DNA from 4 places in the Arhodomonas sp. SL1 genome. Region 4 is predicted to be linked to each of the others. Evidence: predicted binding sites of a transcription regulator. Region 4 holds the regulator's gene; each other region holds the start of a gene.

Region 1 (7,740 bases), on a different contig from region 4:
GCCGGAGTCCGCCGAGGAGGAGTCCCATGAGCCGGCCCGCCTCCGCGCCGCCGCCCCTGGCCGCTAGTGCGGCACGCCGGCGGCGGCCGCTGGTCAGTCTCACCCCGCTCATCGATGTCGTGTTCATCCTGCTGGTGTTCTTCATGCTGGCCTCGAGCTTCCTCGACTGGCGTGCCATCGACCTGTCCGCGCCGCGGCAGGCCGGTGCTGCCGGGAGCTTGGAGGGTGCGCTGCTCGTGGAGGTGCGCCCGGAGGGATTGCGCCTGGGCGGCGCCCCGGTTTCCGGCGAGGCGCTGGTGGCGCGGGTGGAGGCCCGGCTCGCGGAGGCGCCGGATACCCGGGTGCTGGTACGGCCCGCGCGCGGCGTAACCCTGCAGGAGGCGGTGGACGTCCTCGATCGTCTCGCCGGGACCGGGGTGCGCGATCTCTCCATGATCGGGGGGCCTCAGCGTGCACAGTGAGCAGCGCCCCTTCGAGCAGCAGGCGCGGCCGCGCAACGAGGACGAGCGCATCCTGCCGCTCATCAATGTGGTCTTCCTGCTGTTGATCTTTTTCATGATTGCCGGCCAGCTGAGCGCCACCGATGCCTTCCGCGTCGATCCGGCGGAATCAGCAAGCGAGGGGCGGGCGGAACCCGAGGACGTGCTGGTGCTCGTCGGTGCCGATGGCCGCCTCGCGGTGGACGGCGAAGAGATGGACCCGGCGGGGCTGGAGGCGGCAATGGATCGCCGGCTCGCGGAGACCGAAGGGGCGCGGGTGCGGCTGAAGGCCGATGCCCGGGCCGAGGCCACCGCTGTGGTGGGTGTCATGGAACGCCTACGCGACGCCGGCGTCGAGCGCCTCCAGTTGCTGACGGTGCCGGAGCGCTGATGGGGCCGACACGACGACAGTGGCTGCTCGCGCTGGTGGGGGCGCTGCTCCTGCACACCGCGGCGGCCGTGGCGGTGCTGTGGCGGGCGCCGGCTGCCGGTGGCGGTGGTGGCGGGGGCGCTGGCATTGAGCTGGCCCTCGGGAGTGCCGGTGGCGCCCCTGAGCGTGGTGCTGCGGAGGCGTCCCCGGATGCCCGGAGCGGCGATTCCCCCCGCGAGGCGGCGCAGACGGAGACCGCGGCGGTAGCCGCGGATACTCCTATGAGGCCGGAGGCCACCGAAACGCCGGTTCAACCGGAGGAAACTCGGCCGCCTGCAGCGGTGGAAACCCCGACCCAGGCCCGCGCCGTGGACACGGCCGAGCCGGAGGCGGTCACAGGGCCGGAGGTCTCGCCGGTAGTGCCGGCAGAGCAGCGGCCGGGGGAGACGACGGTGGCCCGGTCGGTGGAGGCCGAAGCCGAAGCGGAGGTGGACGGGGCACCGGCCGCAGTGACGGAATCCGTGCCCGAGCTCGAACCGGAGTCGCCATCGGAAGCCGTTGAGACCGCGGAGACCGAGCCGGAAGAGGTGACCGCAGCGGAACCGATAGAGACGGAGCCCGACTCGGAGGCGGTGGAAGCCGAACCCGAGGCGCTTGAGGAGACGGGGTCCGAGGCAGAGCCGATGGAGACCGGGTCAACCGAGCCAGAGGTAACCGAGCCTGAGGCAGAGCCGACGGAAACGGCGGTGACCGAACCGGAGCAGACCGGCGCGGCCGATGCCACGGAGACGGAAAACCAGACCGAGCCCGAGGACGAAGTCGGCGATACCGCCGAGAAGGCCGTGGCAGATGCCTCGTCGGCTGAAAACGAACCGGAATCGGGTGCTAGCGGGGAAGGCGGCAGTGGCGATGAAGCCCGTTCCCAGGAGGGCCAGAGCGGGGCCGGCGGGGCCGCGGCGATCGGTGACGACTATCTGGCCTCGCTGCGCGATGCGCTGGAACGGAGCAAGAGATATCCCCGTCGGGCCCGGCTGCGGCGCCAGGAAGGGGTGACCGAGGTGCGTATTGTCCTCGATCATGAGGGCCGGGTGATGGACTACGAAATCGAGCAGGGCTCGGGGCATGCCGTCCTCGATCGGGAGGTCGAGGCCATGATTCAGCGCGCCGCGCCATTCCCCGCCCTTCCGGAAGGCACCGGCCGCGAACGCTTCGAGCTCGTGGTGCCGGTACGTTTTTCGCTGCGTTAGTGATCAAGGAGCCCGCTTATGTCCCGTTTCGTTTCCCTGCCCGCCCTCATGCTCCCCCTGCTCCTATCCTGGCCCGCGCTGCTGCTGGCACAGGAGGGGAGGGCGACCGTCGAGCTCAACAAGCTGGAGGCGGACGGCGCCGACTGCCGGGCCTATCTCGTGCTCGAGAACGGCACTGATATTACCTTCGAGACGCTCCGCCTGGATCTGGTGATGTTTGGCCAGGAGGGGATCATCGCGAAGCGCTTGGCTGTGGATACCGCGCCGCTGGCGGCGGGCAAGACAAGCGTCAAGGTCTTCGCGATGAGCGAGCTCACCTGCGCGGAGATCGGCCGTGTCCTCCTCAATGGCGTGCTTGCCTGCGCCGACGCAGAGGGTGATCGCGACGATTGTCTCGCGCGCCTATCGCCGGAGAGCCGCGCCGGGGTGCCCTTCGTGGAGTGACCTATGCCCTACTGGTAGCCTGTTTCCGTTGCTAGCGGCATTGGCCGCCAGGTGTTGCCCATGCGGTTGATGTAGGTGCCACTGGCGCAGTACGGCTTGCAACCCACGATGCACCCGCAGTGCTGGCCGTCCAGGTCTCGCACCAGCCGCCATAATCCCATTGTTCAATCCCCTGTCCTGGAGGTGGGTGCGCGGGCGCCTTACGACCGTAGCCCATGGCGGGTTTACTGCCGCGGGTGGCGGTCAGCCCGGCGTGCCCGCTCCTGGTGCGCCGATTGCACCAGAACGCGGCAATCACCGTCCCCTTCGCGGGGGTATCCCTGTTTCCCGGACACTGGTACGGATCGTGCACGCCACGTTTGGCGAATCCATTCGTAGCAGGGACCCCGAAAATGGCGTACCGGACGCTTCCCTTTCTGCCGATACTGTTGTGGACGCCTATGGTCGCCGCGCACAGCGGTGACGGTGTGGCCGGTTTCGCAGCGGGCTTTGCCCACCCCTGGACCGGTGTCGATCACCTGCTGGCCATGCTCGCCGTGGGTGTGGTGGCGGCGATCCGGAATACGCGGCCATGGCTACTGCCGCTGATATTCGTGTGCGGCATGGCGCTCGGCGCAGTGCTCGGCCATGCCACCGGCGCCTCGCCGCTGGCGGAATGGGGCATCGCCGCGTCCCTGATAGTCCTCGGGGCAGCGGTGGCCGTGTATCGGCGGTTACCCGGCCTGGCGGGGCCGGCGCTGGTGGTCGCCGCCGCGATGGCCCACGGTCACGCCCACGGCGTCGAGGCCGGCGCCGCCGTCGATTGGGCCGGCTATGGGGCGGGCATGCTGTTGGCCACCGCGGTGCTGCATGCCCTCGGTGTGGCCCTGGGTGCACTCGGGCGCGCCAGCCTGCCCGTGGCCACCGGCCTGCGCATCGCCGGTGCCGGGACCGCCGTCGTGGGCACCCTTGCCGTCGCCGGCCTGATCGGATGAGTGCAGCCGTTGCGGAAAGCCCTGGCTGGCGTGCGTCCCTGGAGCTCGGCTTCGGCCCCCTGGGCGGGCGTACGGTGCCGACGCACCGGCGGCATTCGGGGCCCCTTCGCGTGCAGAAGGCCTTTCACCCGGAGCCGGGCGTCTGCCACAGCTACATCGTCCATCCCCCGGGCGGGGTGGTGGGCGGCGATCGGCTGAATACCACGGTGGACGTGAACCCGGGCGCGCATGCGCTGATCACGACACCGGGTGCCACGAAGTTCTATCGCAGTGCGGGGCCGGTGGCCTGCCAGCGCCAGAGCCTGCGGGTAGCCGCCGGCGCCACCCTGGAGTGGCTGCCCCTGGAGCAGATCGTCTTCGACGGTGCCCAGGTCGAGGCGAACCTGCTCGTGGAGTTGGAGGCGGGCGCGCGTTTCATCGGCTGGGAGCTCACCTGCCTCGGGCGTCCGGCCGCGGCCGCACCCTTCCGCAGCGGCCGTTTCGATGCCTGGATGCAGCTGCATCGCGATGGGGTGCCGTTGCTCCACGAACGCAGCGATTATGCCGCGGGCAGCGACTTGCTACGCGCGCCGTGGGGGCTCAATGGCGCGTCCGCGAGCGGCTTCCTGCTGGCCACTGGTGCCGATGATGAGGCGGTGGCCGCTGTCCGGGGCGTGATCCCCACGGCGGCCCGCGCCGGGGTCACTCGGCTGGACGAGCTGTTGGTATTGCGTTGGCTCGGGACGAACGCCGAGGCCGGGGCGCGTCTCCTGCGGGCGGCATGGGCCGTCCTGCGCCCCCGGCTGTTGGGCCGTGATCCCCACGAGCCCCGGATCTGGAGGACATGAACGGTGGAGCTGACACCACGGGAAAAGGACAAGCTGATGCTGGCTACCGCGGCCATCGTGGCGGAGCGCCGCCTCGCCCGGGGGGTGCGGCTCAATTACCCCGAGGCGATGGCCTATATCGCCAACGCCATCGTCGAGGGGGCCCGGGATGGGCGCAGCGTCGCCGAGCTGATGAGCGAGGGGACGCGCCTGCTCGGCCGCGAGCAGGTGATGGACGGTATCCCGGAGATGCTTCGCGAGGTGCAGGTGGAGGCCACCTTTCCTGACGGCACCAAGCTGGTGACCGTCCACGACCCCATCAGCTGAGCACGAACACGAGACCCCCGCGTGCCGGTTCGGCAAGGCCATGCGTGCCCTTTCACCGGCAGCAGGACGAGGGAGGCGAAACAGTCATGAACCCAGGTGAGATCATCCCCGCCGCCGGCGGGATCGAGCTCAACGCCGGCCGGGAGCTGCGGACCCTGACGGTGGCCAACACCGGCGACCGCCCGGTACAGGTGGGCTCCCACTATCACTTCCATGAGGCGAATCCGGCGCTGGATTTCGACCGTTCCCAGGCCTACGGCTTCCGGCTCGACATCCCGGCGGGGACAGCGGTGCGCTTCGAGCCCGGGCAGTCACGCACTGTGCAGCTGGTCGCCTACGCCGGTGCGCGGCGGGTGATCGGTTTCCGTGGGGCCGTAATGGGGGATCTGCAATGAGCCACATAGAACGCAGTGCCTATGCCCAGATGTACGGCCCCACCACCGGCGATCGTGTCCGCCTCGGGGATACCGAGCTCTTCATTGAAGTGGAGAGGGATTTCACCAGCTACGGCGACGAGGTGAAGTTCGGCGGAGGCAAGGTAATCCGCGATGGTATGGGCCAAAGCCAGCGCAGCTGTGACGAGGTGATGGACCTGGTCATCACCAACGCACTGATCCTCGACTACTGGGGGATCGTCAAGGCCGATATCGGTATCAAGAACGGCCGCATCGCCGGCATCGGCAAGGCGGGCAACCCGGACACCCAGCCGGACGTGGATATCATCCTCGGCCCGGGCACCGAGGCGCTGGCCGCCGAGGGCAGCATCGTCACCGCCGGGGGCCTGGACGCCCACGTGCACTTCGTCTGCCCGCAGCTGGTGGAAGAGGCGCTGATGTCCGGGCTCACCACCATGTTCGGCGGCGGCACTGGCCCGGCTACCGGCACCAACGCCACCACCTGCACCCCCGGTCCCTGGAACATTGGCCGCATGCTCCAGGCCGCCGACGCCTTCCCCATGAACCTCGCCTTCTACGGTAAGGGCAACGGCAGCCTGCCGGAGCCGCTGCGCGAGCAGATCGAGGCCGGGGCCTTTGGGCTCAAGCTCCATGAGGACTGGGGGACCACTCCGGCGGCCATCGACAACTGCCTTTCCGTTGCCGAGGAGCACGACGTACAGGTGGCCATCCACACTGACACCTTGAACGAGTCCGGCTTCGTCGAGGACACCATCACCGCGTTCAAGGGCCGCACCATCCACACCTACCACACCGAGGGCGCCGGCGGCGGTCACGCCCCGGACATCATCAAGGCCGCCGGCGAGGCCAACGTGCTGCCGTCCTCCACCAATCCGACGCGGCCCTACACGGTGAACACCATCGACGAGCACCTGGACATGCTGATGGTCTGCCATCACCTGGACCCAGGGATCCCCGAGGACGTGGCCTTCGCCGAGTCGCGTATCCGGCGGGAGACCATCGCCGCCGAGGACATCTTCCACGACCGCGGCGCGTTCTCCATCATCGCCTCGGACTCCCAGGCCATGGGCCGGGTGGGGGAGGTGATCAGCCGGACCTGGCAGACCGCGCACAAGATGAAGGTGCAACTCGGTGCGCTGCCGGAGGACTCGCAGCGCAACGACAACCACCGCGCCAAGCGCTATATCGCCAAGTACACCATCAACCCGGCGCTCGCCCATGGCATGGCCCAGGAGGTGGGCTCCATCGAGGTGGGCAAGCTCGCGGATCTGGTGCTCTGGAAGCCAGCGTTCTTCGGCGCCAAGCCCGGCGTGATCGTCAAGGGCGGCATGATCGCCGCTGCCCCCATGGGGGACCCCAACGCCTCCATCCCGACGCCGCAGCCGGTGCACTACCGCTACATGTTCGGCGCCTTCGGCGGGGCGGTTGCCGAGACGTCGGTGACCTTCCTTTCCAAGGCCGCGTTGGACAACGACATTCCAAGCCGCTTGGGGCTCGCCAAGCGCGCCGTGGCCGTGGCCGGGTGTCGGAACGTGAGCAAGGCGGACATGAAGCTCAATGACTGGCAACCGCGCATCGAGGTGGATCCGCAGACCTATGAGGTCCGTGCCGATGGCGAGCTGCTCACCTGCGAGCCGGCCAGGGAGCTGCCCCTGGCCCAGCGCTACTACCTGTTCTGAACGTCAGACGGGGTAATGAAGGAGTAATGGCCTTGATCGAGCTCATCGAGCGGCGCGAGGACCACCCGGAGGTGCAGGGCATGCTGACGCTGCCGTTCGAGACCCGGCAGAAGAGCCGGTTCCGGGCGCGCCTGGACGACGGCCGGGAAGCGGGGGTCTATCTGCCCCGTGGCACGGTGCTGCGCGACGGTGACCGCCTGGTGGCGGCGGATGGCCTGGTGGTGCGGGTCACCGCTGCCGCCGAGCCGGTGACCACAGTGCGCAGTGACGACCCCTGGGCCCTGGCCCGGGCCGCCTACCACCTGGGCAACCGCCACGTGCCGCTGCAAGTGGGGCGCGGGTGGCTGCGCTACCGTCAGGATCACGTCCTCGACGCCATGATGGCCGGGCTGCGGATGCGGATCACGGTGGAGGCCGCCCCCTTCGAGCCGGAGGCCGGCGCCTACGGCCACGGCCATCACCGCCACCACGACCATGCCTGAGCAGCGGACCCTGCGCTTGTGGCAGCTCATCAGCCCCACGCTGCCGGTGGGGGCGTACGCCTACTCGGCGGGACTGGAGACCGCGGTGGCCGATGGCCGGGTGTCTGACGCCCCATCGCTGGCGGACTGGCTCGCCGGGCAGTCGTGGGGGGTGCTCGCGAAGGTGGACCTGCCCGTGCTCCTGCGCCTGATGGCCGCCTGGGAGGCCGGGGATCGGGAAGCCGTGGGCTATTGGACCCAGTGGCTGCGCGCTGCCCGTGAGACCGCGGAGCTCCGCGCCGAGGACGAGCACATGGGCCGGGCGCTGGCCCGGCTGCTTGCCGCACTCGGGGAGGCCGACGCCGGCAGCTGGGATGCACCGGGTCATGCCAGCTGGGCGACCCTGTTCGCCCTGGCGGCGAGCCGCTGGGACATCCCGCCGGAGGAGGCGGCGGCCGGTTATCTCTGGGCCTGGCTGGAGAATCAGGTGGCCGCCGGCGTCAAGCTCATCCCCTTGGGCCAGACGGTAGGGCAGGC
Region 2 (7,740 bases), on a different contig from region 4:
CTCAACCCGGCCATCTCCTGGGCGATGCGCATCACCTGGCAGCTGTAGCCCATCTCGTTGTCGTACCAGACGTAGATGACGCAATGACGGCCGTGGGTGATCAGCGAGGCGGCGTCGATGACCCCGGCGTGCCGGGAGCCCACCAGGTCGGTGGAGACGATCTCCGTTGAGGCGGTGTAGTCGATCTGGTCGGCGAGCGGCGAGTACAGCGCGGCGTCGCGGAGGAACTGCCGCAGGCCCTCCTCGTCGACCTCCTCGTTGAGGGTGAGCTTCAGCACGGCCATGGACACATCCGGCGTGGGCACGCGGATGGCGTTGCCGGTGAGCCGGCCGCCGAGCTCCGGCAACGCCTTGACGACCGCCTTGGCGGCTCCGGTCTCGGTGAGAACCATGTTCAGCGCCGCGCTGCGCCCGCGTCGGGAACCCTTATGGTAATTGTCGATCAGGTTCTGGTCGTTGGTATAGGCATGGACCGTCTCCACGTGGCCGTATTCCAGCCCGTAGCGGTCGTTGATCAGCTTCAGCACCGGGGTGATGGCATTGGTGGTACAGCTCGCCGCCGATAGGATACGGTCGTCCGGGGCGATATCGCGATGATTCACCCCATAGGTGATGTTCTTGAGGTTCCCCTTGCCCGGGGCGGTGAGCAGGACCCGTGCCGCGCCCTCGGCCCTGAGGTGTTGGGACAGGCCCGCCTCGTCGCGCCACTTACCGGTGTTGTCCAGGATCAGGGCGTCGTGGATGCCGTAGGCGGTGTAGTCGATCTCCGTCGGGGAGGCGGCGTAGATGACCTTGATGTAGTTCCCGTTGGCGACGATGGCATTCTCTTCGGGTACCGTGAAGATGGAGCCGTTGAACGGTCCGTGCACGGAATCCCGCCGCAGCAGGCTGGCGCGCTTGTCGAGATCGTCCGGGTCGTTGCTCGGGCGCACCACCACCGCCCGCAGGCGCAGCTTGTTGCCGGCGCCGGTCTTCTCGATGAGCAGTCGCGCAAGCAGTCGCCCGATGCGGCCGAAGCCGTAGAGGACCACGTCCTGGGGCGCCTCGAGCAGCGGACCCTCGCGGTCGACGATCTCGGCGAGCTCCTCGCGCAGCCAGTCGGTGAGCGCCGGCCGTGGCTCCTCGAGCTTGCCGTAGGCCACCGCCAGCCGGCCCAGGTCCAGCCGGGCCGGTGCGAGGCGGAGGGCGGACAGCGCCTCAAGCATGGCGTAGCTGTCACGGATGTCCAGGGGGTTGCCCTCGTACTGCTTGACGAAGCGGTGGGCCTTGAGGATGTCGATGGTGTTGACGTTGTTGAGCGGGCGACCGTAGATACGCAGGACCAGGCCGCGGTCGCGGTAGAGCCGGCCGATGATGGGCAGCATCTGCTCGGCGAGCTCCTGGGCCTGTTTCCACTGCTGGAGGTGGACGTCGCGCTCGGTAATCGACATGGATCGTTCCCCTGGGTTTCCTGCATCCGCAATTGTGATGCCGTACGGCGGGTTACGGCGCCGCGAATGCTACGACAAAATGCCCGAATTGTCCCGTCCCCCGCGATCGTGATCCGACGATCGTGGTCTCCGCCGGGGCCATCGGCTCAGCCGAGCAGGGCCTCGAGGATGTAGAAGAACAGTACGGCGAGCACCGCCCCCGCTGGCAGGGTGACGATCCAGGAGATGAAGATCTGGCCGACCATGCGCAGGTTCAGTGCCGCGATGCCGCGGGCCACGCCCACCCCGAGTACGCCCCCGACCAGGGTGTGGGTGGTGGAGATGGGCAACCCCGTCCCCGAGGCCAGGACCACCGTGGTGGCCGCCGCGATGGTGGCGGCGAAGCCGCGGCTCGGCGACAGGGAGGTGATGCCCTGGCCGACGGTGCGGATCACCCGCTGGCCGTAGGTGACGAGCCCGATGACGATGCCCACGCCACCGAGCAGCAGGATCCAGACATTGAGGTCCGCCGTGGCGGTGACCTCCCCCCCACTGGTCACCACGCTGACCACCGCGGCCACTGGCCCGACCGCGTTGGCCACGTCGTTGGAGCCGTGGGCGAAGGCCATGGCGCAGGCGGTGATGATCATCAGTACACCGAAGACCCGCTCAACGTTGGTGTAGTGGAAGTCCAGATCCGCCCGCGGATCGATGTCGAGCCGTCGGATGCCCGCCACCCCCGCGGCGAGGACGATCAAGCCGGTGCCCGCCGCGATGAGCGCGCTTGCCACCAGGCCGAACTCCACGCCCACGTGCTTGAGCCCTTTGGTTAGGGTCACCAGCGCCACAACGAAGCCGACGGCGAACATGTACAGGGGCACATACCGTTTGGCGTTGGCGAGGGGGGTGTCGGTATCGAGGATCAGGCGCTGGACGGAGAGGAACAGGAAGAAGGCGATGGTGCCGGAGAGCAATGGCGAGACCACCCAGCTCGCCACGATGGATAGGGTCTTGTCCCAGTGTACTGCCTCCGGGCCGATGCCTACGGCGGCGAAGCCGACCACCGCCCCGACGATGGAGTGGGTGGTGGATACCGGCCAGCCGAAGTAGGAGGCCACGAGCAGCCACACCGCAGCGGCGAGCAGGGCGGCGAGCATGCCGAAGACCAGCAGCTGGGGGGCCTGGACGAACACCTCCGGGTTGACGATGCCCTTGCGCACCGTGTCGGTGACCTCGCCACCGGCGAGGATGGCCCCGGCGAACTCGAAGATGGCGGCGATGATCACCGCCTGGGTGATGGTGACCGCCTTGGAGCCCACGGAGGTCCCCATGGCGTTGGCCACGTCGTTGGCCCCGATGCCCCAGGCCATGAACAGGCCGAATACCGTCGCCAGCACCAGCAGTGTGATCTCGAACTCCATGGAACCCTCGGCGCCCGGAAGGTGGGTGGTCAGCGTGCGAGCATCAGTTGCAGGCGGCTACCTACGCGCTGGGCACGGTCGGCGAGGCTGCCGATCCAGTCGATGATCCGGTAGAGAAACATCACGTGCACGGGAGGCAGCTCATCCTCGAGCTTGAACAGCTCCTGTCGGATGGTTACCTGCAGGCGGTCGGTGTCGCTCTCGATGCGGTCGAGCTCGGTGAGCATGCCGTTGACGATATCCACCTCGTGGCCCCGGAAGCCGGTTTCGAAGAGCTCGTCGAGCTCTTCGATGGCCTTGCGGGCCTGGCGGGTGGTGTCCACGGCGCGCTGTATGAAGGCGGCCATGGGTTCGGCGATGGCCTCAGGAAAGCTCATGCGGCGGCCGAGGATGAGCCCGGAGATGTCCTTGGCGCGGTTGGCTACCTTGTCCTGCATGGTCAGGACCTCCAGGAGGTCCCGCCGCGCCACCGGCAGCATCAGCCCCTTGGGCAGCTGTAGGCGCAGCTCGTGCTTGAGGCGGTCGGCATCGCTCTCGAGCCGGGCGATGCGTGCCTGATGGGCCTCGGCCGCCTCCCAGTCCTCACGCCGCACCGTCTCGAAGAAGGGCACCAGCTCCTCGACGCAGGCGCTCACCTCGGCCATGTGCCGTTGCAGGGGGCTGACCGGTGACTTGCCGAAGAGCTGGCTGAAGAAGTTCGGGGGCATGGTCACACCCGCTGTTACCGGAACGCGGCGTATGGTACCCGTTCCGTCAGCGATGTGTAACAGGGACGTGCCGCCCGGCGGGGCCGGGCAAGGCACGGTTTACGAGCTGATCCGATCCAGGGCCGCGGTGAAGCCCATCATCGATAGTGGCAGCTCGATCTCCCCGCGCGGCCCGCGGATGGTCACTGTCGCCTCGGTGCCGCGTTTCATCTGGTTGAGGAGCTCGTCCTCCAGTGGGATGTCGGCGCGGCAGCCTGCCTGGAAGCAGACCTGGACGGGAAAGCGCACGGGCTCGTTGTCGTCGACCTGCATTTGTACCCCCGAGGGCAGGTGGATCCCCAGGGGTAGCTGGAACACCGCTACCGGCGCGTCGATCTGCTCCCGCGGCGGGTAGGCGACCGCAACCCGCATGACCAGCTCGTCGTTGTCACTACGGGTCACGCCCTGGAACATCTCGCAGCCGCCCCGCGGGCCCTGCTCGCCGAGGCCGCAACGCACGCCCCAGTCGTCGAAACGCTCCACGTCCTCCGGGTCGACCTGTCGTTGTGGCGTGGCCATGCCGTCCTGGCCGGGCGTACCGCCGTCCGCCGCGCCGTCCTCTGCGGGGCTCAGGAAATCGTCGTCCGCGGCGCCTCCGGTGTCGCCGCTGTCGCTGCCGTTGAGAAAGCCGCCTTCGTCCTGGGCCTGCGCGACCCCGAGGCCGAGGCCGAGCAGGACAACGAGGCCGATCCAAGCATTCCGGTATCGCATGTCTCTCCAGTGGGTTCGTGGTTTGGGAAGGCCACAGTCTAGAGCAACGCCGGCGCCGCTGACATGGCCCCTCGCGTGCCTACGCGCCCTCGTCGGGGTCCGCAAGCTCGGCGTAGGGATCGCGAGTCCGTTCCCGGGCGCTGTCGTTCATCTGCGACCAGTGCTCGTCGGCAGGGCGGTGCCGGGGGTAAGGCGAGGGCCAGCGCGCCGACAGAGGCTCCCTTCATGGAAGTGTCTCCCGGTGGTTCGTCATCAAGGACGCCGCAGGCAGGGGAAGGGAAGCCGGAGCCGGCGGGCGGCCCCGGCGGCGTGGGTCACTCCATCATCTGCTGCAGCCGCTCGGCGAGCTCCGGATTCTGGCGCAGCTGCTGGGAGATGTTGTTGTACTCCTCCACGGACATGCCGGTGTCCTCCACCGCCTGTACCATCTCCTCGTTGGCCTGCTGCTGAAGCTCGCGGGCCTTCTCCTGGTCCTGCACGCCCTCGAGCTGACCGGAGTAGTCCTGGCGGATCTCCTGGATCTCGCCCATGGCCTCGCTGAAGCGCTCCAGCTGGGCGTCATTCACCGGCTCGGCGGCCTGCTGGTTCTCGTTCTGGGCGTGGACGGACCCGCCGGCGAGGAATGCGGCGAGAGCGGCGGCGGAAAGGAGCTTGGTATTGAGTCGCATGATCACCTCATTGCGTTCGTGCGTCGAATGACTGTCGGGTCGTTACCCGTTACTGTCCTTTGCATGGCTCATGCCAGCATCGGCATGCGCTGGCCAGTGGGGGCTTCGATGCCGTGAACCGTACCGTCTCCCCCGTGGTCGTATGGCTCAGAACGGGACAGGTGTATCGCTATGAGACACCCACGCATGGGTCTGCGGGGCGCAGTGCTGGTGATGGTGCTGCTACCCGTCGTGGCCCTGGTGGCCGCCGGCGGGGCCGTAAGCCTCAGCCTGGTCGAGGAGGCGGCGGAGCGGCGGCTGCGCGAGGATATCCAGCTCATCGCCCGGGCACTGGAACCGCCGCTGACGCGGGCGCTGGGCCGGGACCGCGAAGGGGCCTTGCAGGAGGCCCTGGACTCCGCCTTCGCCTTCGGCCGCGTCTACGGGGCCCATGTCATCGGCGCCGACGGCGAGGTCCTCGCCGGCGCGGGACGCGGTGCCGAGCGGATGCTGCCGGCGCAGGCCTTCGATGCCGCCCGCCGCAGCCGCGTCCACTGGGAGGGCTATGCCCGCAGTGCCGGCGAGCCGGTGTATGCCTATTTCGTGCCCCTGGTCGGCCGCGGTGGCCGTTTCGAGGCCTTGCTGCAGATCACTCGCCAGCGCAGCGAGATGCAGGACGTCCTCGAGCGGATCCGGGTCTGGGGCGCAGTCGGTATCGGCGGGTTCGCCCTGCTGCTGCTCAGCGTGATACTCCTGGGCTATCGTCAGGTGGTGGTGCGCCCAGTGGAGCGGCTCCTCGAGGGTCTGCGCCGGGTCGCCGCCGGCGAGCGCGACCACCGGCTCGTGGCCTCCGGACCGCTGGAGCTGCGCCGGATCGCCGACAGTGTCAACGGAATGCTCGATGCCCTGCGCCGCAACGAGCGGGAGGTGGCCCACCGACAGGCGGTGGAGGCGAGCCTGCGCGACGACCTGAAGGAGTCGCGCCGGCTTGCCGTGGTGGGGGAATTCGCCGCCGGTGTGGCCCACGAGCTGGGTACGCCGCTCAGCGTCGTCGATGGCACCGCCCAGCGCCTGAGCCGTCGCAGCGATGAAGAAACCACCCTGCAGGCCACCGCCCGCATCCGCGAGCAGGTGGGTCACATGAGCGATATCCTCGAGCAGCTCATGGCGTTCGCGCGGCACACCCCACCGCGGCGTCGCGACCTTGCCGCCGGGCCGATCCTCGAGCGCGCCCTGCAGCAGGCACGGGAGCGGCACCTCGGTCTCGTATTCGAGCGGCAGGATTGCGCCGACGAAGCGGCGCCGCGGGTGAGCGGTGATGCCAGTCAGATCGAGCAGGCCCTGGGCTATCTCCTCGGCAACGCCGCCGACCATGCCGGCTCGCGGGTCCTGGCCTCTGTGACCGCGGGGGAGGGGAAGGTGCGGTTCGCCATCGAGGACGATGGCCCCGGGGTCGCGGAGGCCCTCTGGGGGCGCTGTTTCGAGCCCTTCTACTCGACGCGGCCCACCGGGGAGGGGGCCGGTCTCGGGCTCTCGGTGGTCCATGGCATCGCCGAGGCCCATGGCGGTGCCGTGGCCTTCGAGGATCCCGGATGGCTCGGCGGTGCCCGGGTGGTGCTCGAGATCCCGGCAGCCAGCGAGGAGGGGGCATGAGTGGCGACGGCGCTCGGGTGCTCGTGGTGGAGGACGATGCCGCGCTGGCCGGACTGATCGTCGACGAGCTCGCCGAAGCGGGGCTGGCGGCGGAGTCCGTGGCCAGCGCCGAGGCGGCCCGGCAGCGACTGGCCACCGGCGGCGTCGATTTGGTGGTCAGCGACCTGCGGCTCCCTGGAGAGGACGGGATGGGGTTGCTCGAGCGGGTCCGCGCCAGTGAGGATGGCGCGTTGGTCGCCTTCGTCGCCATCACCGCCTTCGGCAGCATCCGCCAGGCCGTGGACGCGCTCAAGCGCGGCGCCGACGACTTCCTGACCAAGCCGCTGGATTTCGATCATTTGCTGGTCAGCGTGGAAAAGGCGCTGGCCCACCGCCGGTTGCTGCGCCGGGTCTCGGAGATGGAGGCCGCGGCGCGCGAGGGCTCGGATTTCCACGGCATGATCGGCCGCAGCGACGCGATGCTCTCGCTGTTTGACGTGATCCGCCGCATCGCCGCCGTGGGGGCCTCGGTGCTGATCACCGGGGAGAGCGGTACCGGCAAGGAACTGGTGGCCCGGGCGCTGCACGCCGAGAGTGGCCGCTCGGAGGGGCCCTTCGTCGCCGTCAACTGCGCCGGGGTGCCGGCGGATCTGCTCGAGAGCGAGTTCTTCGGCCACGTCCGCGGTGCCTTCACGGGGGCACAGCGGGCCCGGGAGGGGCTGTTTCGGGCCGCCGACGGCGGCACCCTCTTCCTCGACGAGATCGGGGAGATGCCGGCCCCCCTCCAGGCCAAGCTGCTCCGGGTGCTGGAAGACGGCCGCTTCCGCCCCGTGGGCGCCGAGCACGAGGAGCAGGTGGATGTGCGTGTGGTGGCGGCCACCAACGCGGACCTGGAGGCGGCGGTGGCCGACGGCACCTTCCGTGAGGATCTCTTCTACCGTCTGGAGACCTTCCGGATCGAGGTGCCACCGCTACGCGAGCGCGGCGACGACCTGGATCTGCTCACCGCCCGCTTTGCCGCCCGCTTCGCCGGGGCACTCGGCCGCGATACGCCGGAGCTGGCCCCCGAGGTGGTGGCGCTGCTGGCCCGCTACCCGTTCCCGGGCAATGTCCGCGAGCTCGCCAACACCATGGAGCGGGCGGTCACCCTCAGCCGCGACGGCAGAATCCGCCG
Region 3 (7,740 bases), on a different contig from region 4:
AGGCGGTAGCGACCCTTATGCCCGGCGGGCACCCGTGTGCCCTCCGGATAGACCACGACCCAGCGCCCGGCGGCGAGGCGCTCTCGACCCTGCCGAATCACCTCGCGCACCGCATTGCGGCCGGCGGCACGGTCTATGGCGATGGGGCGCAGCAGTCCGAGCGCCCAGCCGAACACCGGAACCCAGATGAGCTCGCGCTTCACCACCCAACTCTGGGGGTAGAAGAGGCGGACCAAGGTAACGGTCTCCCAGGTGCTCTGGTGCTTGGCCATTACCACCGCCGCCGGCCCCTGGGCGTTCTCCTGGCCCTTGATTCGGTGGCGGATGCCGGCGCTTAGGCGCAGCCATAGCTCGACTAGGACGCACCAGCGGCTGATAAACCAGTAACGCCAACGATAGGGGAGCACTGCCGTAAAAAGACTGGGGATGCCCCACAGAAGCACCAGCGCGACGAATCCCGCCTGAAACAAGACGCCGCGAAACCAACTCCCTCGCCTCACCGTGTCCCCCCGCCGGCGATTGCCTTGGCAGCTGCTAGGAGATCGTCGAATACCGGGATACTCTCGTCCGCCAGTGCCGCCGCGGTGCGTCTCCCATTGCCGGTGCGCACCAGCAACGGGCGCGCCCCCGCAGCGCGGGCCGCCTCCAGGTCCCGGCGGCTGTCGCCGATGACGAAGCTACCGAGCACCGGACGCCCGAGCCGCTGCGCCACCTGTTGCAGTAGGCCGGGCCGGGGTTTGCGACATTCACAGTCGTCGCCCGGTCCGTGGGGGCACACGAAGATGCCGCGCACGTCGCCGCCGGCGGCACGGATCTCTGCTAGCATGTGCCGGTGGATCGCCTCGAGGTTCTCGCGGTCGATCAGCCCCCGCGCGAGCCCGGACTGGTTCGTGCAGACGACCACGTCAAAGCCGCTTCGGTTGAGCAGCGCTATCGCCTCGAGGCTCCCCGGCAGGGCCACCCAGTCCCGAGGAGTGCGGATGAAATCCGCCGAGTCCTCGTTGATGACCCCGTCACGATCGAGGATGACCAGCCCCGTCATGAATGGCTGCGCCCTGGCAGTTCCGAGATGTCTGCTACCGCCAGGAAGGCGTCGGCGAGGCGGTGCAACAGCGCCAAACGGTTATCCCGGACCCGCTCATCCTCCGCCATCACCAACACTCCCTCAAAAAACGCGTCCACGGGGCCAGCGAGACCGGCGAGATGTTCCAGCGCTGTGTCGTAATCACCCCTTGCTACCGAGCGTTCCACCGCGTCCCGTGCGTTGCCCAGCGCCTCGTGAAGGGTGTGCTCCTCGGGGTTTTCGAGAAGGCGCGGGTCCGGGACCCCCGCCTCCCCTTGGATGCCGGCCTTGCGTAGGATGTTGCGGATCCGTTTATTGGCCTCGGCGAGGCCGGCGGCTTCGGGGCGTTCCAGGAACCGCTGACAGGCCATGACTCGCCGATCGAAATCCACGACGCTGGCGACGGGGCCGTCGTCCCCGTGCAGCGCGCGTACCGCGGCGAAGACCTCTGCTGGTAATCCCTGCTCTAGGTACCAGGCACGTAGTCGCTCGACGGTGAACTCCATCACCGGCCCCACCTGGGCATCGCCATCGAGGCCGCCGGGCAGGTTATCCGCAGCGGCGGCGAATAGCTCCCGCAGGGAGATATCCCGCTGTGATTCCAGCAGGGTACGGGCGAGTCCGAGGGCGGCGCGCCGGAGTCCGAAGGGATCCTTGGCACCGCGAGGTGCCTTCCCGATGGCGAATATCCCCACTAGCGTATCGGCGCGCTCCGCGACCGCGAGGAGTTGGCCCAGGGGAGTCGCCGCCACGTGATCACCGGCGGAGCGGGGACGGTAGACCTCGTCGAGGGCCATGCAGAGCGCCTCCGGCTCACCGTCCTCTCGAGCGTAGTAGCGACCCATCACGCCCTGGAGATCCGGGAACTCGTCCACCATTTCCGTGAGCAGATCCGCCTTGGCCAGCCAGGCGGCACGCTCGGCCAGGGCCGTATCGATGCCAAAATCACCGGCGAAGCGACGGGCCAGCGCGGCTACCCGGGCGCTCTTGTCGTATAGCGTCCCGAGGGCCTTCTGAAAGACTACCGATGCCAGCCCCTCGACACGCTCCGCCAGCGGTGTCCGCCGATCCTGATCCCAGAAGAAGGCGGCGTCCGCCAGCCGCGGGCGGATGACACGCTCGTTACCGGCGATCACCTGACGGGGGTCGCGGCTCTCGATATTGGCCACCGCGACGAAACGCGGCATTAATCGCCCATCCGGCCCGCGCACCGGGAAATAACGTTGGTGGCCCTCCATACTGGAGATCAGCGCCTCCTCCGGCACCCGCAGGAAATCCTCGTCAAAGCCCCCGCTCAGGGCCACCGGCCATTCCACCAGTGCGGTCACCTCCTCGAGCAGGGGTTCGCGGATTACCGCTTCACCCCCATCGCCCCGTGCCACGTCGAGAACCCCGGAGCGGATGTGTTCCCGGCGCTGGTCGAAGTCCGCCAGTACCCGGCCGGGGTCGCGGAGTGTGTCCGCATAGTCGCGGGGGTGGGCGATGGCGAGGGGATCCGGGTGGTGGAACCGGTGGCCGCGGCTGTAGGTATCGCTATCGAGCTCCAGCAGCCGGGCGGGCACCACTTCGGTGCCGAGCTTGATCAGCAGCCAGTGGGCCGGGCGGACGAAGGTCTCGTCGCTGTCCCCCCAACGCATCCGTTTGGGGATGGGTAGCCGGCTGAGGGCATGCCCGATGATCCCGGGCAGGAGGCCGGCGGTTTCGCTGCCCGGCTCCACGCCCCGGTAGGCGAGCCGTTCCCCCTTCTCCGTTTCCACGCGCACAAGCTCCGCCACGGCTACGCCACAGGAACGCGCGAACCCTTCCGCTGCCCGTGTCGGTTCACCTTCGCTGTCGAAGGCGGCGGCAACGGCCGGTCCCAGGCGCTCTATCTCACGGTCCGGCTGGCGTAGCGCCACCTCCGGGATATGCACGGCAAGCCGTCGCGGGGTGGCGTACGGCTGCGCCGTTCCGCGGCTGATCCCGGCCTGGTCCAGGCCGTCGGCCACGGCCTCGGCAAAGCTGGTCATCAGCTCACGCAGCGCGGTAGGCGGCAGCTCTTCGGTACCGAGCTCGATAAGGAGGTCGTCGCGGGTCTCGCTCATGCTGTCTCGTCCTTCGCGCTATCCATCAGGGGGAACCCGAGGGCCTCGCGGGCGGCGTAGTAGCCCTCCGCGACCCGGCGCGCCAGGTTGCGGACCCGCAGGATATAGGCCTGGCGCTCGGTCACCGACAGGGCGTGCCGGGCATCCAAGAGGTTGAATGTGTGCGAGGCCTTCAGCGCCTGCTCGTAGGCGGGCAGCGGCAGACCGGCCTCCGACAGGCGGATGCTTTCGCGCTCGCAGGTCTCGAACCAATGGAAGAGGCTGGCGACATCCGCATGCTCGAAGTTGTAGGCGGACTGCTCGCGCTCGTTCTGCAGGAATACGTCGCCGTAGGTCACCGTGCCCGCCGGGCCCTCCGTCCAGACCAGGTCATAGACGCTGGCCTTGTCCTGCAGGTACATCGCGATCCGCTCGAGCCCGTAGGTGATCTCCCCGGTCACCGGGCGGCAGTCCAAGCCCCCGGCCTGCTGGAAATAGGTGAACTGGGTGATCTCCATGCCGTTAAGCCAAACCTCCCAGCCGAGACCCCATGCACCCAGGGTCGGCGATTCCCAGTCGTCTTCCACGAAGCGGATGTCGTGGACCAGCGGATCGACGCCGAGCGCCTCGAGGGAACCCAGGTACTGGTCCTGGATGTCCAGGGGCGAGGGCTTGAGCACCACCTGGAACTGGTAGTAGTGCTGCAGGCGGTTGGGGTTCTCACCGTAACGGCCGTCGGTGGGCCGGCGCGAGGGCTGGACATAGGCGGCGTTCCAGGGTTCCGGGCCGATGGAGCGCAGGAACGTCGCGGGGTGGAAGGTGCCCGCGCCCACCTCCATGTCCAGCGGCTGCAGGACCACGCAGCCGCGTTGGGCCCAGTAACGCTGCAGTTCCAGGATGAGCTGCTGAAAGGTGATCATTGCCTCGCCATCCCAATGGGGCATGGATTGCCCGGCTCGGACCGGGGGAGAAAATCGCAGAGTATACCGTGGGGAACGATCGCCGGGACAGGGCAGCGTAGGGCCCGTTTGCACTATACTAGTGCAACTGGTGCCCAGGATTGCACCACATTGAATCGCGCTGCCCCTGTTTGGGGTCCCGCCGCGGGGCATACCTGGGTGGTACTTTTATATTATATTGATTTTCCGGTTTATTTTTAATCTGGCACGGAATATGTATTCCTGGTCCGTGAACCGTTTTCGAACCACCAATCCGGAGGTAGCCCATGTCCCGCACCGCCGAGGATGTCCTCAAGCTCATCGAAGAGAACGAAATCAAGTTTGTGGACTTCCGCTTTACCGATACCAAGGGCAAGCAACAACATGTCACCGTCCCGGCGTCGACCCTGGACGAGGAAACCTTCGAGTCGGGCAAGATGTTCGACGGCTCCTCCATCTCCGGCTGGAAGGGCATCAACGAGTCGGACATGATCATGATGCCCGACCCGGAGACCGCGGTCATCGACCCCTTCTACGAGGAACCCACGGTCAACTTGGTCTGCGACATCATCGAGCCCGGCACCATGCAGGGCTATGAGCGTGATCCCCGCTCCATCGCGCGTCGCGCCGAGGCCTATCTGCAGTCCACCGGGGTTGGCGATATGGCCCTATTCGGCCCGGAGCCCGAGTTCTTCGTGTTCGACGACGTCCGCTGGGGCGCGAGCATGAGCGGTAGCTTCTATAAGATCGACTCCCAGGAGGCGGAGTGGAACTCCGAGCGGGTCTATACCGACGGCAACATGGGCCATCGGCCGGGAGTAAAGGGCGGCTACTTCCCGGTCCCGCCGGTGGACAGCCTCCACGACATGCGTGCGGCCATGTGTCTGGCCCTGGAGGAAATGGGCCAGGCGGTGGAGGTCCACCACCATGAGGTCGCTACCGCCGGCCAGTGCGAGATCGGCACGCGGTTCAACACCCTCGTGAAGAAGGCGGACGAGGTCCAGACCCTGAAGTACGTGGTCCATAACGTCGCCCATGCCTTCGGCAAGACCGCCACCTTCATGCCCAAGCCCCTCGTGGGGGACAACGGCAGCGGTATGCATGTGCATCAGTCCATTGGGAAGACCGGCGAGGCCCTGTTCGCCGGTGACCAGTACGGTGGGCTCTCGGAGACAGCGCTGTACTACATCGGTGGCGTCATCAAGCACGCCAAGGCCATCAACGCCTTCGCCAACGCCTCCACCAACAGTTACAAGCGCCTGGTGCCCGGCTTTGAGGCCCCGGTGCTGCTGGCCTACTCCGCGCGCAACCGCTCCGCCTCGGTGCGCATCCCCTGGGTATCGAGCCCCAAGGCGCGGCGGATCGAGATCCGCTTCCCCGATAGCACCGCCAACCCCTATCTGGCCTTTGCGGCGATGCTGATGGCGGGCCTCGATGGCATCCAGAACAAGATCCATCCCGGCGACGCCATGGATAAGGACCTCTACGACCTCCCCGCCGAGGAGGAGGCCGAGATCCCCAAGGTGGCGTTCTCCTTCGAGGAGGCGCTGGCGGCCTTGGATACCGACCGCGCCTTCCTCACCGCCGGCGGTGTGTTCACTGACGACGTCATCGACGCCTACATCGAGCTCAAGGGGGAAGAGGTCCAGCAGCTGCGTATGACCACCCACCCGATGGAGTTCGACCTCTACTACAGCGTGTAGGTCCTCCGTGCCCGGATGCCGGGCCGGCATCCGGGCACCGGTAGTGGTAGGGCATCCGCCGTGGCTGGACGAAGCGCCGCGGGCGCTTTAGATTGCGGGTATGTACCGATGGATATCGATCCCCTTCCTGCTGCTTCTCCTCCTCGCTACCGGTGCGGCCATTGGCGCGGAGGTCTACCGTTGGGTGGACGAGGACGGCAAGGTCCATTTCGGCGACCGTCCGCCGGAGGAGGCGGAACGCCTGGACATCGGCTCCCCCTCCGTGGCGGACCCTGTGGCCGTACCCGAGCGCTCACCGCCGGCTGGCGAGGAACAACCGGCGGGCGAGGAGGCGGTGGACTACAGTGTCCGCATCGATGCGCCGGCCGACGAGACCACGGTGCGGGACAACGTGGGCCGCGTGCGTATGAGCCTGGATGTGCGTCCGGAGCTCGGTTCCGAGCATCGTATCGTGGTCCTGGTCAACGGCAGCCCCGTGGAGGGCGGACCCTTCGAGGAGGCCGACATCGAGGTGCAGGGCCTGCACCGCGGCACCCACGAGCTCCAGGCGCTGCTCCGCGACGCCGAGGGCCGTACCCTCGCCCGCAGCGGGACCGTCACCATTTACCTCCATCAGGCCTCCGCGCTCTTCCCCAATCGCTGAACCGGCCGCGGTATGTTCGCGGCAGCCGAATTGCACCATAATGGTGCAAACGGAGACCCCGGTCGCGTCTGTGGGAGAGGCCCGATGAGCACCCCGGTCGGTGACAATCCCATCCTCGAGCATCTCGCCACGGCGGTGATCGTCGTGGATGCCCGTGACCGGATCACCGAGCTGAACCCGGCGGCCGAGAGCCTGCTGCGCATCAGCGCCCGACAGGTGACCGGGGTGGCCATCGGGGAAGCGCTACCGGGGCTGGATGGGCTTGCCGGGGCCCTCTCCCGGGCCCGCAGCCAGGGCAGCAGCTTCACCGACCGGGAGCACCGCCTTGCCCTCGGCGGCGAGTGGGTGACCCTGGACTGCTCGGTCACCCCTCTGCCCGATGGTGGGCTCGTCCTGGAGCTCGCCCAGCTGGACCGGCATCTGCGTATCAGCCGGGAGCATCAGCTCATCGCGCAGAACCAGGCCATCCGCGAGCTGATTCGCGGCCTGGCCCACGAGATCAAGAACCCCCTGGGCGGGCTGCGCGGGGCGGCGCAGCTGCTCGAGCGCGAGCTCGAGGATCAGCGCCTGCGCGAGTATACGGCGGTGATCATCGGCGAGGCGGACCGGCTACGAGGCCTTGTCGACGGGTTGCTCGGCCCCAGCACCCGGGCGCGTCGCGAGACGGTGAACCTCCACGAGGTCCTGGAGCGCGTCCGCCACCTGGCGAGCGCGGAGGCCCCCGCCGCGGTAAGATTTCGGCGGGACTACGATCCCTCCATTCCGCCGCTTCAGGGTGTTCGCGACCAGCTCCTGCAGGCCCTGCTCAACCTGGTCCGCAACGCCCTGCAGGCCGTCGACGGTCACGGCACCATTACCCTGCGTACCCGGACCCAGCGGCGTTTCACCATCGGCGATGTGCCCCACCGGCTGGTCGCGCGGATCGATGTCATCGATGACGGTCCCGGGATCCCGCCGGAGCTCATCGAGCGGATCTTCTATCCGATGATCACCTCGCGTCCCGAAGGCAGCGGCATCGGCCTCCCCATCGCCCAGAACCTGGTGGCCCAGCACGGTGGGCTCATCGAGTGCGAGAGCGAGCCGGGGAACACCCAGTTCACCGTATGGCTCCCCCTGGAGGACGGCGAATGAGCCCTACCGAACGCATCTGGATCGCCGACGACGACCGCTCCATACGCTGGGTACTGGCGCGGGCGCTCGAGGCCGAGGGGCTGGCCGCGGAGGGGTACGCCAGCGCTGAGGAGGTGCTGGCGGCGCTGGATCACCGCCGGCCGGACGTCCTCGTTACCGACATCCGCATGCCGGGGATGGACGGGCTGGCCTTGCTGGA
Region 4 (7,740 bases):
AACGGCTCATCGGCGTGTTCACCGACGGCGACCTGCGCCGCGCCCTGGATCGGGAGGTCGACGTCCACCGCACCCCCATCCGCGAGGTGATGACCCCCGGGGGCCACACCATCACCCGCGAGCGCCTCGCTGCGGAGGCGCTGGCGCTGATGGAATCCCACGGGATCTCGGCGCTTCCGGTCGTCGACGAGGAGCTGCGGCTGGTGGGCGCACTGAACATGCACGACCTGCTGCGCGCGGGCGTGGTCTGATGGACGCCTTCCGCGACGCCTACTGCGCCGCCCCGGAGGCCGGTGTGGTCGAGCGGGCCGCCGGTATCCGGCTGCTCGCCCTGGACGTGGATGGTGTGCTCACCGACGGCGCCGTCTACATGGCCGGCGACGGCGAGGCCTTCAAGCGCTTCCATATCCACGACGGCAAGGGTCTCGCCCTGTTACACGAGGCGGGCATCGCCACCGCCATCGTGACCGCCCGACGCTCCACGGCCGTAGCGGAGCGGGCCCGGGAGCTCGGGATCAGCCAGCTCCGCCAGGGCGTACGCGACAAGGGCGCGGAGATCACCGCGCTGGCGACCGAGCTCGAGCTCCCGCCGGCGGCCTGCGCCTTCGTCGGTGACGACCTGGTAGACCTGGCGGCCATGGCACGCTGTGGCCTGGCGGTGGCGGTGGCGGACGCCCACCCGCGGGTACGGCGCCGGGCCCACTGGGTCACCGCCCGCAGGGGCGGAAACGGCGCGGTCCGGGAGGTCTGCGAGCTGGTGCTCGCCGCCGGCGGGCTGCTGCAGGGGCTGATGGACGGCCATGATTGAGCGCAATCGGATCGCCTTCCCGCTGGTGGCGGCCGGGCTCATGGCGCTGCTGGTATGGTTGTCCTTCGGCGGGGTGGAGACGGGGCCGCCGGGCGCGGCACCGCCAGTGCGCGAGCCGCAGGCCCGCTACTACGCCACGGCGGTAGAGATCCGCAGCACCGACACCGCGGGGCGGCCGGAATTCCGGCTCGAGGCGGACCGAGGGGCCTACTTCCCCGCGGATGACCGCTGGCAGATGCAGTCGCCACGCTGGCGGCGGGAAGCGGACGGCGACGCACACGCCTGGCAGGGGCGCGCCGAACAGGCCGAACTGACGCCGCTACCCGATGGCACCCGGCTGCTGGAGCTCACCGGCTCGGTGGTACTGCACCGGGATCCGCCGCGGCCGTTGCGCCTGTCCACCGAGGTGCTGCGGCTCGAGCCCGCCCGGGACTATGCAGAGACGGAGCGGCCGGTCACGCTGGAGTCACCGGACAGCCGGCTCGAGGGCCGGGGGGCACGGGCCTGGCTGGACGAGCAACGGGTCGAACTGCTGGCGAATGTGAGGGGACACCATGACACGAACGGGACGAACTGAGGCGCTCGGTGGCACGCTGGCGATCCTCGCCCTGCTGGCGGGCCTCGGCCTCGCCAGCGGCTCCGCCACCGCGGCCGAGCAGGACAGCGCCGGTGCCCTGCACCTGAGCGCCGACCAGGGTGAGCTGGACAACGCGGCCGGCGTCAGCACCTACCGCGGCAACGTGGAGGTCACCCGGGGGGCGATGCGGATCACCGGCGACGAGCTCCGCGTCTACCGCGCCGACGGCGGCGGCGTGGGACGGATCGAGGTGGAGGGCACCCCGGCCACCTTCCGCGACCAGCGCGGTGACGGCGGCGATCCCGTCCACGCCGAGGCACCGGAGATGATCTACCACGCCGGCCCACCGGAACGCATCAACCTCTCCGGCGGCGCCTACCTGCAACGCGGTCGCGATGAGTTCCGGGGCGAGACCGTGCGCTACGACATCGCCGCGGACCGTGTGGAGGCCGACAGCAGCAGCGAGCGCCGGGTGGAGGTCACCCTGCACCCCGACGGCGAAGGGCAAGACGAGGGCCAATGAGCGACGCCGCCGGTCAGCTCCAGGCCAGCGCCCTGAGCAAGCGCTATCGCGGCCGGCAGGTGGTCTCCGACGCCGCTCTGTCGGTGGGGCCCGGGGAGATCGTCGGCCTGCTCGGCCCGAACGGCGCCGGCAAGACCACCTGCTTCTACATGATCGTGGGGCTGATCCGGGCCGATGCGGGTCGCATCCTCCTCGATGGCCGCGAGATCGGCGCGCTGCCCATGCACCGGCGCGCGCGCCTGGGGCTCGGCTACCTGCCCCAGGAGGCCTCCGTGTTCCGCAAGCTCAGCGTCGCCGATAACATCCTCGGCGTGCTGGAGCTCCGGCGGGACCTGGACCGGCAAGGGCGGACGGCGGAGCTGGAGGCCCTGCTCGAGGAGCTCAGCATCGGACACCTCCGCGAGCAGAGCGGGATCAGTCTCTCCGGCGGCGAGCGCCGGCGCGTGGAAATCGCCCGCGCCCTGGCCGCCCGGCCCCGGGTGATGCTGCTCGACGAGCCCTTCGCCGGCGTCGACCCCATCTCGGTGCACGACATCCGCGAGATCATCCGTCACCTGGCCGGGCGGGGCATCGGGGTACTGATCACCGATCACAACGTCCGCGAAACGCTGGGCATCGTCCACCGGGCCTATATCCTGAACGCGGGGGCGGTCATCGCCGAGGGCGAGGCGGAGTCGGTGCTCGCCGACGAGCAGGTACAGCGGGTCTATCTCGGCACCGATTTCCGCCTGTGACCGCTGGTATTGCATTGCACTATGATGACGGGTAACGGGGGGTACTACACGCGGCAATGAAACAATCGCTCCAGCTCCGTCTCGGCCAGCAACTGACCATGACGCCGCAGCTACAGCAGGCCATCCGGCTGCTGCAGCTGCCGACGCTGGAGCTGCGCGCGGAGATCCAGCAGGCGCTGGAATCCAACCTCATGCTCGAGGCCGCCGAGGACGGCGAGGAGGCCGCCACCGAGGAGGCCCTCCATGACCCGTACGGCGAGCGTGACGACAGCGAGGGGGACAACGAGGCGCAGGCAGCGGAGCCCAACGAGGCCGGACAGACGCGGGCCGACGACGAGCCCGACGCGCGGAGCCTCGGCGAGGATCTGCCGGTGGACAGCGCCTGGGACGACATCTACGACGGTGCCACCGTGTGGAGCCGGGGGGACCCCGAGCAGGACGAACGCGAGGCCGCGGGCCCGGCCCCTGGCACCGAGAGCCTGCGCGATCACCTGCTCTGGCAGGCCCGCATGAGCGACCTGCCCCCACGGGAGCTCGCCATCGCCGAGGCCATCATCGACGCGATCCGCGAGGACGGTTACCTCGCCGCCGACCCCGCCGAGCTGGTGACTGCCCTGCCCGCCGACTGGCAGGTGACCAGCGGCGAGATCGAGGCCGTGCTCCTCCTGGTCCAGCGCTTCGACCCCGCCGGCGTCGCGGCCCGGGATCCCGCCGAGTGCCTGCTCCTGCAGCTCGAGCAGATGCCGGCCGAGACCCCTTGGCGGGACGAGGCCATGGCCGTCGTGGGCGAGCATCTGGAGCTGCTGGCGAGCCGGCAGACGGCGCGGCTGAAGCGGCGTACCGGCCTCGGCGACGAGGCGCTGGCCGCGGTGCTAGGGCTCATCCAAGGGCTCGACCCGCACCCGGGGCTGCGCTACGGTAGCCAGCAGGTCGATTATGTCATTCCGGACGTCTTCGTTCGCGCGGAGGATGGCCGCTGGCAGGTGGAGATCAACCCCGATGCCCTTCCCCGGGTACGCATCAACGCCGAGTACGCGTCCCTGGTGCGGCGTGCCGATCGCAGCCCGGACAACCGCCTGATGCGCGAGCATCTCCAGGAGGCGCGGTGGCTGGTCAAGAGCCTGCGCTCGCGCAACGATACCCTGGTGCGGGTGGCGCGCTTCATCGTCGACCACCAGCACGACTTCCTCGAGCACGGTGAGGAGCACATGCAGCCGCTGGTGCTACGGGAAGTGGCCGAGGCGGTGGAGATGCACGAGTCCACCATCTCCCGGATCACCAACCAGAAGTACATGCACACCCCCCGCGGCACCTTCGAGTTCAAGTACTTCTTCTCCTCCCACGTGCAGACCAACGACGGGGGCGAGTGCTCAGCCACCGCCATCCGCGCCCGCATACGCCGGCTGATCGCCGGGGAGGACGCCCGGCGTCCGCTCAGTGACAGCCGTATCGCCAGCATCCTGCAGGATGAGGGCATCAATGTCGCCCGCCGCACGGTGGCGAAATACCGCGAGGCCATGTCCATCGCTTCGTCCACGGAGCGAAAGCGCCTTGCCTGAGACCCAAGGAGGCACTATGCAGATCGACATCACCGGGCACCATATCGAAGTGACCGACTCGCTGCGGGACTATGTAAAGGGCAAGTTCGACAAGCTCGAGCGCCACTTCGACAATGTGGTCGATGTGCACGTGATACTCACCGTGGAGAAGCTCACCCACAAGGCGGAGGCCACGCTGGTGCTGAGCGGGGCGCGGATCTTCGCCGAGGCCGTCCATGAGGACATGTACGCGGCGATCGATGCGCTCACGGATAAACTCGATCGCCAGGTGGTCAAACACAAAGAGAAACGCGCCGACCATCACCGCACCGACGGGCCGGTGAGTCAGGCGCTGGAAGAGGAATGAACGGCGCCGGCGCATAGCCGGCCCCGTCGAACGCCCGTGTGCGGAATCCAGGCCCCCGGCCTGCGGTACCGCACACGGGATCTCGGACACTGCCAGTTCAGGTCGGGGCACCATGAACATTGCCGCACTGCTCTCCCCCGAACGGGTACGCTTCGGGGCGCATGCCACCAGCAAGAAGCGCAGCCTCGAGCTGCTCGCCGAGCTGCTCGACCAGGACCCGGAGAAACCGGGTAGCCGCAGCATCTTCGAGAGCCTGATCGGCCGGGAACGCCTGGGAAGCACCGGCCTCGGGCGGGGCGTGGCCCTGCCCCATGCAAGGATCGCCGGCCTCGAGGCCCCGGTGGCCGCCGTGCTCAACCTGGATAGCGGCGTGGACTTCGACGCCATCGACCGTCAGCCGGTGGATCTGCTGTTCGCCCTGCTGGTCCCGGAGCACTCCACCGACGAGCACCTCCGGATCCTCGCCACCCTCGCGGAGATGTTCAGCGACAGCGCCTTCTGCGAGCAGCTGCGCGCGAGCGGTTCGGACGAGGCCCTCTACGAGCGGATCAACCAGCGACTCCTGGACGGCGCGCCTGCATGACGCCACGGGTCCGGGTATCGCGCACCGCCCTCGCCGCGGCCGTGTCGGCGCAGGCCCACGGCGGCGACGAGGCCATCGTGCTGCCGGTGCCCACCGAGCGCTGGTTCGGCGAGCGCGCCCCGCTGCGCCGCTACCCCGCCAGCGACGCCTGCGACGTGAGCGCATGGGTGGTGGGGTCGACGGCCACGGCGCCGGCGGACCCGGCGACCCCCTGGCTGCGCATCGACGGTGACGACGAGACCGTCGCCTGGCGCCTGGAGCGGGCATTGGAACGGCTCACCGCCGGTACCGGCATCCCCGGCACCCTGGTGCGGGTGGATGGTTCAGGCGTGCTGCTCGCCGGCGACAGCGGGGCGGGGAAGAGCCACACCGCCCTCGCCCTGCTGGAACGGGGCCATACCCTTATCGCCGACGATCTGGTCACCCTGGAGGGCGGCAGCGGCGCCGTGGTGGGCCGTCCGTCCGATCCGCGCGCCGGCGGCACACTCCTGCCCCGGGGCCTCGGCCCCCTGCGGGTCGATCGGCACTTCGGCCGGGACGCGGTGGCGACGGCGAGCCCCATCGCGCTGGTGGTCACCCTGGATCCGCAAGCGGGCACCGACGAGCGCCACAGCGGCTGGCAAGGGACCGGTCTACTGGGCCGCCCGCTACCGCGGCTCGCCCTGCGCCCCGGGCCGCTGATCGCCACCCTAATCGAGGCCGGCCTGCGCGAGACCCGCCTGTCCACCGGCCGGGAGCCCGGCTGATGCGCCTGGTCATCATCAGCGGCCTGTCCGGCTCGGGCAAGAGTGTGGCGCTGAGCACCCTGGAGGACACCGGCTTCTACTGTATCGACAACCTGCCGGTGGACCTGCTCGAGGCCTTCGGCCGCCACATCACCGCCATCGCGGGCGGCAATCGCGCCGAGGAGCGCTATGCCGTTGGCGTGGACGCGCGCAACCGTCCCGTCGATCTGGCGCGTTTTCCCGCCATCCTCGAGGCCCTGCGCCGCTCAGGCATCCACTGCGAGATCCTGTTCCTCGACGCCGAGCCGGAGACCCTGCTCAAGCGCTTCAGCGAGACCCGCCGCCGCCACCCGCTAAGCCACCTGGAGGCCTCCCTGGAGGAGGCGATCCGACGGGAACGCGAGCTCCTGGAACCCATCCTCGAGCGCGCGGACCTGACCATCGACACCACCCGCACCACCGTCCACCAGCTCCGGGACCTGGTACGCGAGCGGGTGGTGCGCGAGCCCTTCGCCCTGTCGCTGATGTTCGAGTCCTTCGGCTACAAGCACGGGCTGCCGCCGGATGCGGACTTCGTCTTCGATGCCCGCTGCCTGCCCAACCCCCACTGGCACCCTGAGCTGCGTGCCTACACCGGCCGGGACCCGGCGGTGCGCGACTACCTCGAGGCCCAGACGCAGGTCCGCGAGTACTACGAGCAGCTGGAGGCCTTTCTCAGCGCCTGGATCCCGCGCTTCCAGCAGGAGAACCGAAGCTATCTCACGGTGACGGTGGGCTGCACCGGCGGGCAACATCGCTCGGTCTACCTCGCGGAGCGGCTGTACGCGCGCTTCAGCGCCGAGCGTGAGCACGTGAGCCTGCGCCATCGGGAGCTGCCATGAGCGTTGGCCTGCTCATCGTCACCCACAATCGCATCGGCCAGGAGCTGCTGCACACCGCCAACACCATCCTCGGCACCTGCCCCCTGTACACCCGGCACCTGGACGTGCCCCAGGACAGCAGCCTCGAGGCGATGGTGCGCCGCGGCATGCGCATGGTACGGGAGCTGGATGCGGGTGACGGGGTGCTGATCCTCACCGACGCCTTCGGCGCCACGCCGAGCAACGTGGCGGTGCAGCTCGGTGACCGGGTCGGCACGGCGGTGGTCTCCGGGGTCAACCTGCCGATGCTGCTGCGGGTGCTCAACTATCCGGAGCTGTCCCTGACGGCGCTGCGCGACAAGGCCTACACCGGCGGACGCGACGGGGTGCTTCTGGTCGAACCCACCCCCAAGGACCGGACGGGAGACGATGAGCGACACTGAGCCACGACACGTCATCCGCGAGGTCGAGATCATCAACCGCCTGGGACTCCATGCCCGGGCGGCGGCCCGCTTCGTGGCCACGGCGGGCCAGTTCGACTGCGATATCCAGGTCAGCCGCGGCAACCGCACCGTCAACGGAAAGAGCATCATGGGCGTGATGATGCTCGCCGCGAGCTGCGGCAGCCGGATCACCATCGAGGCCGAGGGGGAGGACGCCGCCGAGGCGGTGGACGCCCTGGAGCGCCTCATCGCCGAGCGCTTCGGCGAAGACTCCTGAGCTATTCCCCGATTAGGTTACGGAAGGCGGCCTCGTCGAGGACGGTAACGCCGAGCGCCTCGGCCTTGTCGCGCTTGGAGCCGGGGTCAGCGCCGGCGACCACGTAGTCGGTCTTCCCGGACACGCTGCCGGTGACCTTGCCGCCGAGGGCCTCGACCCGGGCCCGGGCCTCGTCGCGAGTATAGCCCTCCAGCGTCCCGGTGAGCACGAAGGTCTTTCCCGCCAGCGGCGCCTCGTCGGCCGGCGCGGTCTTCGGCTCGGGCCAGTGCACCCCTGCCTCCCGCAGGGCCTCGATGACCTCCCGG

What was found. Region 4 encodes sigma-54, which starts transcription at its own class of promoters, with help from an activator protein. Its sites were predicted from a motif close to TGGCANGNTNCNTGCTT; they were not measured.
Region 1: a site for sigma-54 is predicted at 2,876-2,892, ahead of ACQ754_RS07095 (HupE/UreJ family protein). Genes of this name have one in related genera too.
Region 2: a site for sigma-54 is predicted at 5,015-5,031, ahead of ACQ754_RS13120 (DUF4168 domain-containing protein). Genes of this name have one in related genera too.
Region 3: a site for sigma-54 is predicted at 4,289-4,305, ahead of glnA (glutamate--ammonia ligase). Genes of this name have one in related genera too.

The regions. Positions count from the first base shown of each region.
Region 1 is NZ_JBPODZ010000004.1:5,802-13,541, forward strand. It holds gene ACQ754_RS07070 (MotA/TolQ/ExbB proton channel family protein) at 1-67, shown strand, start outside; gene ACQ754_RS07075 (ExbD/TolR family protein) at 27-461, shown strand; gene ACQ754_RS07080 (ExbD/TolR family protein) at 451-870, shown strand; gene ACQ754_RS07085 (TonB family protein) at 870-2,096, shown strand; gene ACQ754_RS07090 (Tat pathway signal sequence domain protein) at 2,115-2,540, shown strand; gene ACQ754_RS07095 (HupE/UreJ family protein) at 2,933-3,514, shown strand; gene ACQ754_RS07100 (urease accessory protein UreD) at 3,511-4,341, shown strand; gene ACQ754_RS07105 (urease subunit gamma) at 4,345-4,647, shown strand; gene ACQ754_RS07110 (urease subunit beta) at 4,734-5,042, shown strand; gene ureC (urease subunit alpha) at 5,039-6,742, shown strand; gene ureE (urease accessory protein UreE) at 6,775-7,224, shown strand; gene ACQ754_RS07125 (urease accessory protein UreF) at 7,217-7,740, shown strand, end outside.
Region 2 is NZ_JBPODZ010000009.1:81,878-89,617, reverse strand. It holds gene ACQ754_RS13140 (glyceraldehyde-3-phosphate dehydrogenase) at 1-1,430, opposite strand, end outside; gene ACQ754_RS13135 (inorganic phosphate transporter) at 1,577-2,830, opposite strand; gene ACQ754_RS13130 (TIGR00153 family protein) at 2,860-3,537, opposite strand; gene ACQ754_RS13125 (invasion associated locus B family protein) at 3,637-4,287, opposite strand; gene ACQ754_RS13120 (DUF4168 domain-containing protein) at 4,602-4,955, opposite strand; gene ACQ754_RS13115 (ATP-binding protein) at 5,127-6,587, shown strand; gene ACQ754_RS13110 (sigma-54-dependent transcriptional regulator) at 6,584-7,740, shown strand, end outside.
Region 3 is NZ_JBPODZ010000005.1:111,495-119,234, forward strand. It holds gene ACQ754_RS09025 (lysophospholipid acyltransferase family protein) at 1-500, opposite strand, end outside; gene gmhB (D-glycero-beta-D-manno-heptose 1,7-bisphosphate 7-phosphatase) at 497-1,042, opposite strand; gene glyS (glycine--tRNA ligase subunit beta) at 1,039-3,147, opposite strand; gene glyQ (glycine--tRNA ligase subunit alpha) at 3,144-4,046, opposite strand; gene glnA (glutamate--ammonia ligase) at 4,352-5,767, shown strand; gene ACQ754_RS09050 (DUF4124 domain-containing protein) at 5,868-6,410, shown strand; gene glnL (nitrogen regulation protein NR(II)) at 6,495-7,541, shown strand; gene ntrC (nitrogen regulation protein NR(I)) at 7,538-7,740, shown strand, end outside.
Region 4 is NZ_JBPODZ010000006.1:7,521-15,260, reverse strand. It holds gene ACQ754_RS09900 (KpsF/GutQ family sugar-phosphate isomerase) at 1-251, shown strand, start outside; gene ACQ754_RS09895 (KdsC family phosphatase) at 251-808, shown strand; gene lptC (LPS export ABC transporter periplasmic protein LptC) at 801-1,385, shown strand; gene lptA (lipopolysaccharide transport periplasmic protein LptA) at 1,363-1,908, shown strand; gene lptB (LPS export ABC transporter ATP-binding protein) at 1,905-2,642, shown strand; gene ACQ754_RS09875 (RNA polymerase factor sigma-54) at 2,699-4,201, shown strand; gene hpf (ribosome hibernation-promoting factor, HPF/YfiA family) at 4,218-4,547, shown strand; gene ptsN (PTS IIA-like nitrogen regulatory protein PtsN) at 4,660-5,130, shown strand; gene ACQ754_RS09860 (HPr kinase/phosphorylase) at 5,127-5,876, shown strand; gene rapZ (RNase adapter RapZ) at 5,876-6,736, shown strand; gene ACQ754_RS09850 (PTS sugar transporter subunit IIA) at 6,733-7,158, shown strand; gene ACQ754_RS09845 (HPr family phosphocarrier protein) at 7,145-7,435, shown strand; gene ligA (NAD-dependent DNA ligase LigA) at 7,437-7,740, opposite strand, start outside.